Regions from separate parts of the Pseudomonas sp. PME37.24/025 genome, predicted to be linked through region 2. Evidence: predicted binding sites of a transcription regulator. Region 2 holds the regulator's gene; the other holds the start of a gene.

Region 1 (4,993 bases), on a different contig from region 2:
AAATCCATTACCGCCTCAAAAGTCTCAGAAAAGCTTGCGACCTTTGTTCGCCGCGATGCGCATGCGCAAGGCGTTGAGCTTGATGAAGCCCGCCGCGTCGGCCTGGTTGTAGGCGCCGCCATCTTCCTCGAAGGTCGCGATGTTGGCGTCGAACAACGACTCGTCGGACTTGCGACCAGTGACGATCACATTGCCCTTGTACAGCTTCAGGCGCACTACGCCGTTCACATGAGCCTGGGAAGCGTCGATCATCTGTTGCAGCATCAGACGCTCTGGGCTCCACCAGTAACCGGTGTAGATCAAGCTGGCGTATTTAGGCATCAGCTCGTCTTTGAGGTGAGCCACTTCGCGGTCCAGGGTGATCGATTCGATCGCACGGTGAGCGCGCAGCATGATGGTGCCGCCAGGGGTTTCGTAACAGCCACGGGACTTCATGCCCACGTAACGGTTCTCGACGATGTCGAGACGGCCGATACCGTGTTCGCCACCGATACGGTTCAAGGTCGCCAGCACGGTGGCCGGGGTCATTTCGACGCCGTCCAGTGCGACGATATCGCCGTTGCGGTAGGTCAGTTCCAGGTACTGCGGTTTGTCAGGAGCGTTCTCCGGGGAGACGGTCCATTTCCACATGTCTTCTTCGTGCTCGGTCCAGGTGTCTTCCAGCACGCCGCCTTCATAGGAGATGTGCAGCAGGTTGGCATCCATCGAGTACGGGGATTTTTTCTTGCCGTGACGCTCGATCGGGATCGCGTGCTTCTCGGCGTAATCCATCAGCTTCTCGCGGGACAACAGGTCCCATTCGCGCCACGGAGCGATCACTTTTACGCCTGGCTTCAATGCGTAGGCGCCCAGTTCGAAACGAACCTGGTCGTTGCCCTTGCCGGTCGCGCCGTGGGAAATGGCGTCAGCGCCGGTTTCATTGGCGATTTCGATCAAGCGCTTGGCGATCAACGGACGAGCGATGGAAGTACCCAGCAGGTACTCGCCTTCGTAAACGGTGTTGGCGCGGAACATCGGGAACACGAAATCGCGCACGAATTCTTCGCGCAGATCGTCGATGTAGATTTCTTTTACGCCCATGGCCTGTGCCTTGGCGCGGGCCGGTTCGACCTCTTCGCCCTGACCCAGGTCAGCGGTGAAGGTCACTACTTCACAGTTATAAGTATCCTGCAGCCACTTGAGGATCACCGAAGTGTCCAGGCCGCCGGAATACGCCAGAACGACCTTGTTTACGTCCGCCATGCCATCACTCCACGGGGTTCTACGGAAAGCCGTCAAGTCTACCGCTCATGCAGGACAATTTACAGAGGCGCGACAGCTTATGACGACGAAGCGACAGATTATGTCGAGCGAGCGACGATTTCAGCAGGTTCAGGAGGTCTTCGGGCTGCCCACGGAAGCAGTGGCTTGAGGCGCCGGTTTCTCGGTCGGCGCTACCCGTTCAAGGCGTACGGCTACCCGGCGGTTCTTCGCCCGGTTGGCGGCATTGTTGTTCGGCGCCAAAGGATAGCGCTCACCGTGAAAACGCAAGGTGATCTGCGATTCCTGAATACCATTGGCCTTGAAGAAATCCATCACGGCCAGCGCCCTGCGTCGTGACAGTTCACGGTTGGTCAGGCGATTGCCGCTGTTGTCGGAATGGCCGTCGAGCTCAATGTGGTTGACCGTCGGATCGGCTTTCATGAATTCCAGCATGACCTGCAAATGAGCCTTGGCTTGAGCGTCGAGATCGATGCCCTCCCCTGGAAAGCCGACTTCGGACTGCTTCACCTGCTCGAAATTCTGCGGCAGCAACTTGGCCACGCAACCCTGATAGTCACTGTAGGCCTTGCTGAACTTGACCGGCAGCAGACGGACTTCAGATACCCGACCGTCGCCCGAGGAGTGTCGAACCACCGGGCTGCGACCATCCATCAAACCGCTTATCAGGCGCCCGGCCTGAACTTGCGTGCTGTTGAACAGTACGCTGCCACTGCCGATTCGCACCGAGCCCAGGTTGATGTCACCACGTCCCGGTTGCCAGGGCGCAGCGGCCGCAAGCAGTGTTGCCGAACCGCCACCGATCATCGAGTTGTAGGCCTTCAAGCGAAATGTCGCCTGTTCGCCGGCGCGACGTACGAACTCACCCGAGCCGAAATCAGTGATCGGTTGAGCCAGGCGGCATTCGAACTTGTCACCTTCGACCGTCCACTCGATGCTCTCCAGACGGGTCTGGAAAGTGAGCGCCATCGCAGGAAGGCTGGCAAACACACTGAGCAAGGCTAAATAACGCTGGCGCACGGGAGGCTCCACTGGCTTCTGCAACAAAAAGACCAACACACATATTTACGGCATACGTGTTGGATATCGGAAGCTTGCCGTAAAACTTGATAGCGAGTGCCTGGAAGAGTCTTTTCCGGTAGCATTCCCCTGAGTTTGACCCGCCTGGAATCCCCTCATGTCCGACCGCCTGACCCTGCTGCGTCCCGACGACTGGCATATTCATCTTCGCGATGGTGCTGTATTGACCAATACCGTCGCGGATGTCGCGCGCACCTTTGGTCGCGCCATTATCATGCCCAACCTGGTGCCTCCGGTGCGCAACGCTGCTGAAGCCAATGGCTATCGCCAGCGAATTCTCGCTGCACGCCCGGCCGGCAGCCGTTTCGAACCGCTGATGGTTCTGTACCTGACCGACCGCACCCAGCCCGAAGAAATACGTGAAGCCAAGGCCAGCGGTTTCGTTCACGCCGCCAAGTTGTACCCGGCCGGCGCGACTACCAACTCGGACTCTGGCGTTACCAGCATCGACAAGATTTTCCCTGCACTGGAGGCCATGGCCGAAGTCGGGATGCCTTTGTTGGTTCACGGTGAAGTCACTCGTGGCGATGTCGACGTTTTCGATCGCGAAAAAATCTTCATCGACGAGCACATGCGTCGAGTGGTCGAGCGCTTCCCGACCCTTAAAGTGGTGTTCGAACACATCACTACCGCCGACGCCGTGCAGTTCGTCAACGAGGCTTCGGCCAACGTCGGCGCAACCATCACCGCGCACCACCTGCTGTACAACCGCAACCACATGCTGGTGGGCGGGATTCGGCCGCATTTCTACTGCCTGCCGATCCTCAAGCGCAATACCCACCAGGAAGCCCTGCTCGACGCCGCCACCAGTGGCAGCGACAAGTTCTTCCTCGGCACCGACTCGGCGCCCCATGCCCAGCACGCCAAGGAAGCGGCTTGCGGCTGTGCCGGTTGCTACACCGCTTATGCCGCGATCGAGATGTATGCCGAAGCTTTTGAACAGCGCAATGCGCTGGACAAGCTCGAAGCCTTCGCCAGCCTCAATGGCCCGCGTTTTTACGGCCTGCCGGCGAACACCGATCGCATCACCCTGGTCCGCGATGAGTGGACCGCCCCAACCAGCCTGCCGTTTGGCGAGCTGACCGTAATCCCGCTGCGCGCCGGTGAAAAACTGCGCTGGCGCCTGCTGGAGGAACACGCGTGAGTGAAGACCATTACGACGACGAACAGGACGGTAATGGCGGCGGAGGCGGTTCCCGTCATCCAATGGCAGCCAGGTTCCGTGGTTACCTGCCAGTCGTCGTCGACGTAGAAACCGGAGGCTTCAACTCGGCCACCGATGCCCTGCTGGAAATCGCCGCCACCGTGATCGGCATGGATGAAAAAGGCTTCGTGTACCCTGAGCACACCTACTTCTTCCGGGTCGAACCGTTTGAAGGTGCGAACATTGAAGCGGCAGCCCTGGAATTTACCGGGATCAAGCTCGATCACCCGTTGCGCATGGCCGTGAGTGAAGAAGCGGCCCTGACCGATATCTTCCGCGGTGTGCGTAAGGCTCTAAAGGCCAATGGTTGCAAACGGGCGATTCTGGTCGGGCACAACAGCAGTTTCGATCTGGGCTTTCTCAACGCCGCTGTCGCGCGCCTGGACATGAAACGCAACCCGTTTCACCCGTTCTCCAGCTTCGACACAGCAACCCTCGCCGGTCTGGCCTACGGTCAAACTGTATTGGCCAAGGCCTGCCAGGCAGCGGATATCGACTTCGACGGTCGCGAGGCCCACTCGGCCCGCTACGACACCGAGAAGACGGCTGACCTGTTCTGCGGCATCGTCAATCGCTGGAAACAAATGGGCGGCTGGGAAGACTACAACGACTGATGCCAGTCGCCGCTTTATCCCGCCCATAAAAAAACCGGCCTTATCAGCCGGTTTTTTTATGCCTCGAACGTGCCTTACAGCGCAGCAGCGTTCTCGGTCAGGTAAGCCGCAACACCTTCGGTGGAAGCGGTCATGCCTTTGTCGCCTTTTTTCCAGTTGGCAGGGCAAACTTCGCCGTGCTCTTCGTGGAATTGCAGAGCGTCGACCAGACGGATCAGCTCTTCGATGTTACGGCCCAGCGGCAGGTCGTTGATGATCTGCGAGCGGACAACGCCTTTGTCGTCGATCAGGAATGCGCCACGGAAAGCCACACCGCCTTCGGACTCAACGTCGTAGGCCTTGGCGATTTCGTGCTTCAGGTCGGCTGCCATGGTGTAGCGAACTTCGCCGATGCCACCATTGTTGACCGGGGTGTTGCGCCAGGCGTTGTGGGTGAAGTGCGAGTCGATCGAAACGGCTACCACTTCCACGTTGCGTGCCTTGAAGTCAGACATGCGGTTGTCCAGAGCGATCAGCTCGGACGGGCAAACGAAGGTGAAGTCCAGCGGGTAGAAGAACACCAGGCCGTATTTGCCTTTGATGGCCGAGGACAGGGTGAAGCTGTCTACGATTTCGCCATTGCCGAGTACGGCCGGTACGGTGAAGTCAGGGGCTTGTTTGCCTACGAGTACGCTCATTGGATATCTCCTGGTGTAATAACGGTGAAGTACAGGGTTCGCATCAGCCTGCCACCCTCAGGCGACAGCCCTGTGACACGATCCCCCTTCGCAAAGGCCGACCATCATACACCGCGTTTTTGGCCTGTCCTCAACGGTTTTTTCTGCCAGATGAAAGG
Region 2 (4,993 bases):
TTGCCTTTGCCGTGCAACTGATCGAGCAGTGTTTCGAACTCGTCATCGGTGATGTCGGAGCTGTCGCCTGCCCCTTTCGGGGCAGCCGGTGCGGCGGGCGCCGCGACCACTGCATCGGCGGCGAACTGGCCTTTGCCGTGCAATTGATCGAGCAACGATTCGAACTCGGCATCGGTGATTTCGTCGCTGGTCGCCGTATCGGCGGCAGGCGGAGCAACCACAGGTGCCTCGGCCTGAGCCTTGACGGCATTCAGCGAGTCCAGCAGTTGTTCGAATTCGTTATCGGTAATGTCGCCGGATTCACTTTCAGCGGCCGGCTCTTGCACCACCTCAGCGACAGGTGCCGCTTCATCGCCGGTTTGCGGCTCGGCCAGGCGGGCCAGAGCAGCCAGCAATTCAGGCGTGGCAGCCGTGATCGGGCTGCGTTCGCGGACTTCGCTGAACATTCCGTTCACCGCGTCCAGTGCCTCGAGAACCACGTCCATCAGTTCCGAGTCGACGCGTCGTTCACCCTTGCGCAGGATGTCGAACACGTTCTCGGCGATGTGACAGCACTCCACCAGCTCATTGAGCTGGAGGAAGCCGGCGCCCCCTTTTACAGTGTGAAAACCGCGAAAAATTGCATTGAGCAAATCCGCATCATCCGGTCGGCTTTCAAGCTCGACCAGCTGTTCGGACAGTTGCTCTAGAATCTCGCCGGCCTCAACCAGGAAATCCTGAAGGATCTCTTCATCGGCGCCGAAGCTCATTAAGGGGGTGCTCCTGAGGTCTAAAAACCTAAAAAACCTAAAATGCTAAAACTCTAAAATCCTAGGCTGGATAACAAATCGTCCACATCGTCCTGACCGGACACAACGTCTTCTCTTTTATCGGCATGAATCTGCGGACCTTCACCCTGCGAGAGATGTTTTTGTGGATCTTTTTCAGCCAGCATCGCTTCATGGTCATGTTCGATACCCGCAAAGCGGTCGACCTGACTGGCCATGAGCACGAGCTTGAGCAGATTGCTTTCAACTTCGGTGACCAACTGGGTCACGCGTTTGATCACCTGACCGGTGAGGTCCTGGTAATCCTGGGCCAGCAGAATGTCGTTGAGGTTGCTCGACACGACACGGTTGTCTTCGCTGCTGCGTGTCAGGAAACCGTCAACCCGCCGGGCCAGTTCACGGAACTCTTCAGCCCCGACTTCGCGACGCATGAACCGTCCCCAATCCGTGCTCAGCGCCTGAGCTTCATCGCTCAGGCCGTTGATCAGCGGCGTGGCGTTTTCCACCAGGTCCATGGTGCGGTTGGCCGCAGCCTCGGTCAGCTTGACCACATAACCCAGGCGCTCAGTGGCATCGGTGATCTGAGACACTTCCTCGGCTTGCGGCATGTGCGGGTCAATCTGGAAATTGACGATCGCGCTATGCAGCTCGCGGGTGAGCTTGCCCACTTCCTGATACAGGCCGCGGTCACGGGTCTGGTTGAGCTCATGGATCAGTTGCACAGCGTCGCCGAACCTGCCTTTTTCAAGGCTTTCGACCAGTTCGACCGCGTGTTTTTTCAGGGTCGATTCGAAATCGCCCTGTGAAGATTCGTTTTGCTCCATAGCTCCCCCGTGACGGACTGGCTTTGCACATCAACCGATGCGTTCGAAGATCTTTTCAATCTTGTCTTTCAACGCTTGAGCAGTGAATGGCTTGACCACATAGCCGTTCACACCCGCCTGAGCGGCTTCGATGATTTGCTCGCGCTTGGCTTCAGCGGTCACCATCAGCACCGGCAGGTGCTTGAGCTTTTCATCGGCGCGCACGTGACGCAGCAGATCGATGCCGGTCATGCCAGGCATGTTCCAGTCCGTTACCAGAAAGTCGATGCCCCCGCTGTTGAGAACCGGAATGGCAGTGATGCCATCGTCAGCCTCGACCGTGTTGGTGAACCCAAGGTCACGCAACAGGTTTTTTATGATCCGCCGCATCGTTGAGAAGTCATCAACGATGAGGATTTTCATGTTCTTGTTCAATTCGACCTCCAAGCAGTCTTAAACGCGTCCAGCACCTGGACGCGCCATTTCAATCAATCCGGCAAAGCACTCAATGACTGTCTGGAGCACAACAGATCGAGACCGGCGCGGTTCAACACCACACCGGCTCCATTCGCAGTGTCCCCACACTGCCTTCAGCGCGCTCGCCACTCCCCCAAACGCCCCCGCAAACGGGCCGCGCACTGGCTGTGTAACTGGCTGACCCGCGATTCGCTGACCCCCAGGACCTCACCGATTTCCTTGAGATTCAACTCTTCGTCGTAGTACAGCGCCAACACCAGTCGCTCACGCTCCGGCAAATTGGCAATCGCGTCCGCCAGCGCCGCCTGGAAGCGTTCATCTTCCAGATCGCGTGACGGCTCGAGATGAGCACTGGCGCCATCCTCATGCAGCCCTTCGTGTTCGCCGTCCTGCAACAGATCGTCGAAACTGAATAACCGGCTGCCGAGAGTGTCGTTCAAAATCCCGTAATAATCGTCGAGACTCAATTGGAGTTCGGCCGCAACTTCGTGATCTTTAGCGTCACGGCCGGTTTTAGCTTCAATCGAGCGAATCGCGTCGCTGACCATGCGGGTATTGCGGTGAACCGAACGTGGCGCCCAGTCCCCCTTGCGCACTTCATCGAGCATCGCGCCGCGGATTCGAATGCCCGCGTACGTCTCGAAACTCGCGCCTTTGCTGGCGTCGTATTTGGTTGATACTTCAAGCAGGCCGATCATGCCGGCCTGGATCAGGTCTTCAACCTGGACACTGGCCGGCAAACGCGCCAGCAAATGGTAGGCAATGCGTTTGACCAGTGGCGCGTAACGCTCGATTAGTTCGTACTGCGCGTCACGTGCCGAATTCTTGTAGAGGTTGTAACCACTGGCTGTCATAGGACGGGTCCTGCCGTTTGTTGCACGAGGCGCTCGACGAAAAATTCCAGATGCCCACGCGGGTTGGCCGGCAGCGGCCAGGTATCGACCTTCTGCGCAATGGCCTTGAATGCCAGAGCGCACTTGGAACGGGGAAAGGCTTCGTAGACGGCACGCTGCTTCTGCACGGCCTTGCGCACGCTTTCGTCGTAAGGCACCGCACCGACGTACTGTAAGGCGACGTCAAGAAAACGATCGGTGACCTTGGTCAACTTGGCGAACAGGTTGCGGCCCTCCTGCGGGCTCTGCGCCATGTTGGCCAGGACACGGAAACGATTCATGCCGTAGTCGCGGTTCAGCAGTTTGATCAGCGCGTAGGCGTCGGTAATGGAGGTTGGTTCGTCGCACACCACCAGCAAGACTTCCTGGGCTGCGCGCACGAAACTGACTACCGAGTCACCAATGCCCGCAGCGGTGTCGATCACCAATACGTCGAGGTTGTCGCCGATGTCGCTGAAGGCCTGGATCAGGCCGGCATGCTGGGCCGGGCTCAGATGAACCATGCTCTGGGTGCCGGACGCGGCCGGGACGATGCGGATACCGCCGGGCCCTTGCAGCAGCACGTCGCGCAGCTCACACCGGCCTTCGATCACATCGGCCAAAGTACGTTTGGGTGTCAGCCCCAGCAGGACGTCAACGTTCGCCAGCCCCAGATCGGCATCCAGCAGCATGACGCGCCGGCCGAGCTCAGCTAGAGCCAGGGACAAGTTCACTGACACGTTAGTCTTCCCGACGCCACCTTTGCCGCCGGTCACCGCGATCACCTGTACGGGATGCATGCTGCCCATGTTATTTCTTTACCTTGTCTTACTTAGACGGAGGCCACATTACTGGCTGCGCGTTCACCAACTGAACAATGCATTGGCAGACCATCGATGTAGGTACAAAAACTGTTCATTAATACCTCAGCCAACCCGCTTGGTCGGACTGTGGTAGAGGTCAGCGAACATATCAGCCATGGCTTCTTCGCTGGGTTCTTCCTGCATTTGCACGCTAACGGCGCGGCTGACCAACTGATGACGACGCGGCAGATGCAAGTCATCCGGGATCCGCGGGCCATCGGTCAGGTAAGCCACCGGCAATTCATGACTGATGGCCAGGCTCAACACCTCACCCAGACTTGCCGTTTCATCCAGTTTAGTCAGGATGCAGCCAGCTAGCCCGCAACGCTTGTAACTGTGATAAGCGGCGGTTAGAACCTGTTTTTGGCTAGTGGTTGCCAAGACCAGATAATTTTTTGATTTGATCCCTCGTCCGGCCAGGCTTTCGAGCTGCATGCGCAGTGCCGGATCGCTGGCCTGCAGGCCGGCGGTATCGATCAGCACCACGCGTTTGCGCAGCAAAGGCTCCAGCGCCTGCACCAGCGATTGGCCCGGGTCGACGTGGGTGACCGACACGTTGAGGATGCGGCCCAGAGTCTTGAGCTGTTCCTGAGCGCCGATGCGGTAGCTGTCCATGCTCACCAGCGCGATGTTCTGCGCGCCGTACTTGAGCACATAGCGGGCCGCGAGCTTGGCCAGCGTGGTGGTCTTGCCCATGCCAGCCGGGCCGACCATCGCAATTACACCGCCCTCTTCCAAGGGCTCGACTTCCGGGGTGGCAATCATCCGCGCCAGGTGCGCGAGCAACATGCGCCAGGCCTGACGGGGTTCTTCAATGTCGGTAATCAGTGCCAGCAGATCGCGCGACAACGGGCCGGACAGGCCGATGCGTTGCAGACGACGCCAGAGGTTGGCCTGCGCCGGACGGCTGCCTTGCAGCTGATTCCAGGCCAGCGAGCCGAGTTGCACTTCCATCAGTTCACGCAGGCTGTTGAGCTCGAAACGCATCGAGTCGAACGCACGCGGGTCGACGCCGGTCGCCGCGGCAGGCGCAGGTGCCGGGCGCCGAGGTTCTGCCAGCGTTGGCTCGATCAGTGGCTCGGCGGCGGTCAACGGCAGGCCGGCGAACAACTGGCGATTGGTGGTTTTGTCGCTCTCGCCATCGCTACGCAGGCTCAGTTCGGCCTGGGCGGTGACGATCCGCGACTGGGTCTTGCGCAGCTCGTCCTCGA

Evidence for each region. Region 2 encodes FliA, which starts transcription of late flagellar genes. Its sites were predicted from a motif close to CTAAAGTTTNNNNNNNNNNNGCCGNTAA; they were not measured.
Region 1: the regulator FliA is predicted to act here: its motif matches at 2,344-2,371, upstream of ACZ3HH_RS08325 (flagellar protein MotY).

Annotation. Positions count from the first base shown of each region.
Region 1 covers NZ_JBVHNK010000003.1:506,800-511,792, forward strand. The annotation lists gene ACZ3HH_RS08320 (argininosuccinate synthase) at 25-1,242, opposite strand; gene ACZ3HH_RS08325 (flagellar protein MotY) at 1,372-2,280, opposite strand; gene pyrC (dihydroorotase) at 2,438-3,484, shown strand; gene rnt (ribonuclease T) at 3,481-4,158, shown strand; gene ACZ3HH_RS08340 (peroxiredoxin) at 4,233-4,835, opposite strand.
Region 2 covers NZ_JBVHNK010000015.1:46,753-51,745, reverse strand. The annotation lists gene ACZ3HH_RS24790 (chemotaxis protein CheA) at 1-749, opposite strand, end outside; gene ACZ3HH_RS24785 (protein phosphatase CheZ) at 803-1,591, opposite strand; gene ACZ3HH_RS24780 (chemotaxis response regulator CheY) at 1,622-1,993, opposite strand; gene fliA (RNA polymerase sigma factor FliA) at 2,161-2,901, opposite strand; gene fleN (flagellar synthesis regulator FleN) at 2,898-3,728, opposite strand; gene flhF (flagellar biosynthesis protein FlhF) at 3,846-4,993, opposite strand, start outside.